3 regions of the Lysinibacillus sp. fkY74-1 genome follow, and region 1 is predicted to be linked to each of the others. Evidence: riboswitches for the same ligand, from Rfam matches in the RefSeq annotation. Region 1 holds a riboswitch; each other region holds the start of a gene.
The links. Region 1 has a riboswitch for cobalamin ahead of ACE1MS_RS10465 (ABC transporter substrate-binding protein). Riboswitches for the same ligand answer to the same signal wherever they lie in the genome.
Positions count from the first base shown of each region.

Region 2: linked by a shared signal. The riboswitch ahead of ACE1MS_RS13900 ((2Fe-2S) ferredoxin domain-containing protein) and the one ahead of ACE1MS_RS10465 (ABC transporter substrate-binding protein) in region 1 are both predicted to bind cobalamin.
Region 3: linked by a shared signal. The riboswitch ahead of nikA (nickel ABC transporter substrate-binding protein) and the one ahead of ACE1MS_RS10465 (ABC transporter substrate-binding protein) in region 1 are both predicted to bind cobalamin.

Region 1 is NZ_CP170173.1:2,155,951-2,158,153, forward strand. It holds gene ACE1MS_RS10460 (GTP-binding protein) at 1-213, opposite strand, end outside; cobalamin riboswitch at 389-576, shown strand; gene ACE1MS_RS10465 (ABC transporter substrate-binding protein) at 741-1,736, shown strand; gene ACE1MS_RS10470 (precorrin-3B methylase) at 1,789-2,203, shown strand, end outside.
Region 2 is NZ_CP170173.1:2,835,850-2,838,052, forward strand. It holds gene cobJ (precorrin-3B C(17)-methyltransferase) at 1-1,055, opposite strand, end outside; gene ACE1MS_RS13900 ((2Fe-2S) ferredoxin domain-containing protein) at 1,060-1,431, opposite strand; cobalamin riboswitch at 1,574-1,755, opposite strand; cobalamin riboswitch at 2,014-2,198, shown strand.
Region 3 is NZ_CP170173.1:2,407,667-2,409,869, reverse strand. It holds gene metE (5-methyltetrahydropteroyltriglutamate--homocysteine S-methyltransferase) at 1-928, shown strand, start outside; cobalamin riboswitch at 1,049-1,241, shown strand; gene nikA (nickel ABC transporter substrate-binding protein) at 1,386-2,203, shown strand, end outside.

The DNA.
Region 1 (2,203 bases):
CAGCGTATATGTATCGTCGCCGATAGTCATGCGACCTTGCTCGGCAAATATTGTAATGCCACGTTTACGCTCAAGCTCATGATTATCTAAATAGGCATCCTGATGATCGACACGCCCCCGCGCTTGAATACTATTGGTATGATAAAGCATTTGCTCAGAAAAGGTTGTTTTTCCTGCATCAACATGAGCAAGAACCCCAATCGTCTTGTACATACTAAATCCTCGTTTCTATAGGTGGCTATGTTCTCATTGTATCAGAATACTAGCACAAATAATTCTTGTAAAATGATTCGTCTTTTTGTCGAAATAGTGCTAATATAATGATGATTGCAGATTTTGCAATTTACTCTGATTGCGAATTAACTCATGAACTGCTAGTCTATCAATAGAATGAATAAAACATATTGGTGCAAATGGCATTTGTCATTTTGCTTAAAAGGGAAATCGGTGTAATTCCGATGCTGTCCCGCAACTGTAAATGGGGAGTCTATACAGGATGCCACTGTAGTTTAACTATGGGAAGGTGTATAGATGATGAACCTAAGCCAGGATACCTGCCAGTATGTGTATGCTAACTAAGAACCACGAGGATGGGGATAGTGATAAAGGTAACTATACCGTTTTTTCACTATGCTACTCTCTTGGCGACAAGAGGGTTTTTTTATGCCCTTCCAATGATCCTGGTAGCAAAGAAGTCTCTGATTTCTTTCTATATTTATGACAACAAAGGAGAAAAGGACATGAAAAAATGGAGAAGTATATGGCTGGTCATGCTCATCGCGCTCATCGCAGTTTTAGGAGCGTGTGGTACAAAGGACAAGCCTGAATCAGCAACGCAAACTGAAAAAGTTGAACCGTCTGAGGCGACAACGACTGAGGTAATCATTAAAAATAATGGAACTACCCAAACCTATAAGGAAGCACCTACAAAGGCAATTAGCTTAAATCAGCATGTAACAGAAATTATGCTTGCATTAGGGCTAGAGGATTCCATGGTAGGGACTGCTTATTTAGATGACGAAATCTACGAGCCGCTTCAAGCAGCCTACGATAAAGTTCCTGTTCTTTCAGATCAATACCCAACGAAGGAGCAAGTCATTGATGCCGGGGCAGATTTCTTGTATGCAGGCTGGAAAAGTGGCTTTGGTGAAAAAGGTGTAGGAACACCAGAGGAGCTTGAGGAATTAGGAATTCATACGTATTTACATACAGCTTCTAATATGACAAAGCCAACATTAGAGGATATTTTCACTGATATTCGTCATATTGCAGAAATATTCCGCGTGGAAGATCGCGGCGAAGCATTCATTGAACAAATGACAAAAGATGTCGAAGAAGTTCAAGCTAAATTACCAAAAGATAGAGAAAATTTACGTGTTCTAGTCTTTGACAGTGGTGAAAAAGATGTATTCACAGCTGGCCAAAACTTTATGAATGAGCTGGTGACAATCGCTGGCGGTCAAAATATCTTTGGAGATGTGGAGTCAGGGTGGACAACCGTGTCGAAGGAAGATGCAGTAGATCGCAATCCAGAGGTGGTTGTCATAATTAATTATGGTGAAACAACGGCTGAACAAAAGATAAATTTCTTAAAAAATGATCCAGCCTTGAAGGAAATGGAAGCAGTCAAAAATGATCGCTTTGTCATCCTTCCACTTTCAGCGGCATCTGAAGGGGTCCGTGCAGCAGAGGCCATTCAAATTTTAGCTAAGGGCTTCTACCCAGAAAACTTTTAAAAATTTCGAGCTAGCAAAGTGCTAGCTCCTTTTTCTTAAGGAGCGATAACTATTGAACGCATTTCGTCAAAACATACCAGATAAAACATTTGAGACCCTTAATCAGCAAGGTGGATTTTCGCGATTAGCAGTAAGCCCTGGCATTATCAATAAGCATTACACACCAGCCCAATTTCAAAAAATAGCAGAAATTGTAGGAGAGAAGGGAGCCATTAAATACTCGGCTTCCTATAGCATATTATTATCGATTCCCTCTAGTGAATTAACTGAAGCTACCCGTGCCTTACAGGAGGCTGGACTGTTTGTTGCATCGTCAGGGCCTCATATTGTTATGAAAGCATGTGATTTTTGTGACGGTGAAAAAATGGAAGCAGTTCCTCAAACAGAACAGCTCTATCAGGCGTTGGATGGTATAACCGTGCCTGCAAGAATGCGAGTCAATGTGAATGGCTGTGCATCCGCCTGTT
Region 2 (2,203 bases), 680 kb from region 1:
GCCACTCCAGGGCTCACTGCTAATTCAAAAATGGATTCTATTTTTTGTTGTACAAGCTTTGGAGTAACCTTGATAGCATTTGTTCCCTTTACCATTGCAAGTGCCGCTGTAGCCATTTCAAGTGCCGTTTTTTTCGGCTTTGGCATAACGGCTACACTGGGTTTATTCATTCGCCCTGCATTGGGGTCTGCCGCAAAGTCATTGCGTGCTGTTCCTGTCTCTTGATTCATCGCCCATGGCTCATTTTCTTCCCGTAAACGCTGATGTGGACGTAATGGCTGCTTTTCCTCGCCAAGTGTATATTTACGTTGGTAGCCACGTGGCGTAATCATTTTATTATCATAGAAAAACGTAGATGAGTTTCCGATAATGACGGTTGTCAGCATACCGATATCATGTTCCAACATGTCTGCCAATGTGGTCATCGTCACTTCTTGACGTTCTCGATAGGCACTTTTCACAAGCCCTACTGGAGTGTCAGGTGAACGATATTCTAAAAGAATTCGCTGTGCTTCGACAATTTGTCTTGTACGGCGACCGCTTTTAGGATTGTATAGAGCAATGACAAAATCGGCCATTGCTGCAGCTTCCACACGCTTCGCAATTAAATTCCACGGAGTGAGGTGGTCACTTAAACTAATGGTACAAGCATCATGCATAATCGGTGCACCAAGTAAACTAGCACATGAATTGATGGCTGAAATACCCGGGACAATCTCGACTTCAATACCAGTTGCCTCTGTCCAGCCTAGCTCAATTAAAACTTCATACACTAATCCCGCCATACCATAAACGCCCGCATCTCCACTCGAAATGACCGAAACTATACTTCCTGCCTCTGCTTGACGAACTGCCTCCTGAGCACGGGACACTTCTTCTGTCATGCCTGTACTGACAATAGATTTTGCACTCACTAAATCTTGAATCAGCTCAACATAGGTTTTATAGCCTATGATCATATCACTTTGTTGTAAAGCCTCTACTGCACGTGTTGTAATATGCTTAAAGTCTCCAGGTCCAAAGCCTACTACGAAAATTTTCCCTTTTTGCGCCATGTTTTTACCCCTCTTTCACCTTTTCAATCCCTTTAATGGCTGTCGTTTGCGCTGTTCGCTGCAATGTCCCTTCCCGAAGTGTATAAACATGATCGCTATGTAAGGATTCATGATGCAAATCCTGTACAAGTGTTCTAGCATGCTCCGTTGATGGTACACGGTACCAATTCCCCTGGGGGTAAGCAATAACCACACAAGCATCCTTACATCGTCCATTACAGCGTGTTCTTGTCGTATGTATTTCTTTATCTAGTGCGTTTCGCTGTATTTCGTCCCGTATAGCTTGGGTAATTTCTTCTCCATCCTTGTTCATACAGCTACTGCCATTGCAAATAAAGAGATGTGTTTTCATCCCCTCTAAATTCCACGTTGTCATTTTATGTCTCCCCTCTTTTGCTTTTGGAAAAAGAAAAACCTTTACTCTCCCGAAGAGTAAAGGTTTGTAGAAGCCAAATAAAAACGAATAGACTGAAAGACAGATCCTCGCTTTTGCTTCAACTTCTCCCTCCGAAAAGTTTGCATGCACAATCTGATAAGCAGGTTTCCTGACTTAAGCTTCATTTTACTGTCGCACCTTCCCTAGTTTGCACAGGTGGCATTGCGATTTCATCAGCTATTACAGTAGCGGGGGCTGTATTGGACTTTCACCAATTTCCCTATTATCTCGAGTTTTTCGAGCACTTATCGACGTTTTATATGAAATTTTTAATTGTATATTTAATAGAAAACTGTCTTAATCATATCTTATTATTTTAAAATTTCAATATTTCTTTAAAAATTCATGACAAATTTATCAATTTTATCAGAGAATTTTTGGTTATTTAAAATTGGGGTTGTTCCCTTTTATTCTCAAAATCCTTAGTAATCAGAATTTTCGAAATTGATAGTCTATTTCAAAATTTTTATAAAAAAGTATAGCATATTTATGGAAATTCGTGGTACACTTTGTCGTGAAATCTCACAACTTACTATTTTTGGTGTAAAATGCTCGTCATTTTACTTAAAAGGGAAGCCGGTTCAAGTCCGGCGCGGTCCCGCCACTGTAATAGGGAGCTTTATAGAAAATGTCACTGTCCAATGGATGGGAAGACCTATAAAGTGTTGAACTAGAGCCAGGAGACCTGCCGAAAATATGTGATCGTTTCATC
Region 3 (2,203 bases), 250 kb from region 1:
ATCGAATACAGACTATGAAGCATTTATTGAACTGGAAACAAAGCGCTGGATTCACTTGCAGGAGGATATGGATATAGATGTACTGGTTCATGGAGAATTTGAACGGACAGACATGGTCGAGTATTTCGGTGAAAAACTGACGGGCTTTGCCTTTACTGAAAAAGCATGGGTGGTTTCGTATGGTTCTCGCTGTGTGAAGCCTCCGATTATTTATGGAGATGTTGAATGGACTTCATCCATTACCGTGAAAGAGTCAGCGTATGCCCAAAGCTTAACGAAGCGCTTTGTCAAAGGGATGCTGACAGGGCCAGTGACCATTTTAAATTGGTCCTTTGTACGTGATGATATTTCTCGGAAAGATGTGGCCTATCAAATTGCTTTAGCACTTTGTAAGGAAGTGAAAGCACTAGAAACGGCAGGTATCTCCATTATTCAAGTGGATGAACCAGCACTAAGAGAAGGGCTACCTCTTCGTAAAGAAAATTGGGGGGCTTACCTAGACTGGGCAATCAATGCCTTCAAACTTGCTACCTCGAGTGTAAAAGATACAACACAAATTCATACACATATGTGTTACTGCGAATTTAACGATTTCATAGAACCCATTAGTGCGCTAGATGCTGATGTGATTTCTATTGAAACATCACGAAGCCATGGAGAGCTTATTTCTTCACTTCAAGTGCATCCTTATACAAAAGGGATTGGATTAGGTGTATACGATATTCATAGTCCACGTGTGCCGAGTGAGGGAGAAATGTTAGCCATCATGAGAGATAGTTTACAAGTTTTAGACAAACATCAATTTTGGATTAATCCGGACTGTGGCTTAAAAACAAGGAAAGAGCCAGAAACAATAGCGGCTTTAGCTAATATGGTGGCTGCTACCAAACTATTGCGTCAGGAGGTGAAGGAATCTATATCGAGATAACGAGAGATAAAAGGAGTTAAGCAAAGATCAGGTTATCTGCCTGGTCTTTTTGTATCTGTTTATTATATTCAGAAAATAAAATTGACGTGAACATTTGAGCATGTTATGTTTATTACTAATTTCAAATATTGCATTACAAGTTTGAATGAAATTATTTTTCGTTCGATTAAAAGGAAAATGGGTGTAAATCCCATGCTGTCCCGCAGCTGTAAATGAGGAGTTTTGTTTCGATGACCACTGAGTTTTTTCTTGGGAAGGTGAAGCAAAATGATGATTCATAAGCCAGAATGCCTGCTTGTAAGAAGATTCATTGATGATCTACGAAAGATAGGGAGATGGATGGTAGCTTACGTATTGTAGGTTTATCTGTCCTTATTCTTGTAGAATAAGGTTTTTTTATGCCTTCTTTCTATTCAATTTGTAGATATGAACAGGGAATAGAGATAGGAGATAAAAAATGAGATGGACGAAGTATTTACTGCCTTACATGCTTGTTTTGACCTTCAGTTTTCTTGCAGGTTGTACAAGCACGGAAAAAGACAAAGGAAACTCAGCATCAACTGAACAGACAGATGAAAAAATGATTACGATTGGTTGGCCATTAGATGTAGGCCCATTAAACCCCCATACATATTTACCAAATCAGATGACTGCTCAAGCAATGGTTTATGAATCTTTAGTGGCGTATAACGATGATGGGACAATTACGCCAAAGCTAGCAGAAAGCTGGGTCATCTCAGAGGATAAAACTGCTTATACGTTCCATTTACGCAAGGATGTTAACTATTCGGATGGGACTGCCTTTAATGCTGATAATGTGATTCGCAATTTTGATGCGGTATTAGCGAATCGTGACATGCATTCTTGGATGGGCATGGTCAACCATATAAAAGAGGTCGTCAAAGTAGATGAATCAACAATACGTTTGCAATTAGACGAACCGTATTACCCTGTGTTAAACGAATTAGCCTTTGTCAGACCATTCCGTTTTTTAGGGGATAATGGCTTCCCAGACGGCGATAAGACAAATGATTCCATTCAATCAGCTATTGGCACAGGGCCATGGGTTTTAACCGACTATAAAAAAGATGAATATGCTTTATTTAGCCGTAATGAACATTATTGGGGAGAAAAGCCTCTCGTAGATAAAATAAAGGTTAAAATCATCCCAAATTCGGAATCCATTTCGTTAGCCTTTGAAAATGAAGAATTAGATGTCATTTATGGGCGAGGGGTTATTAGTTTAGATAACTATACGTATTTAAGAGATAGTGG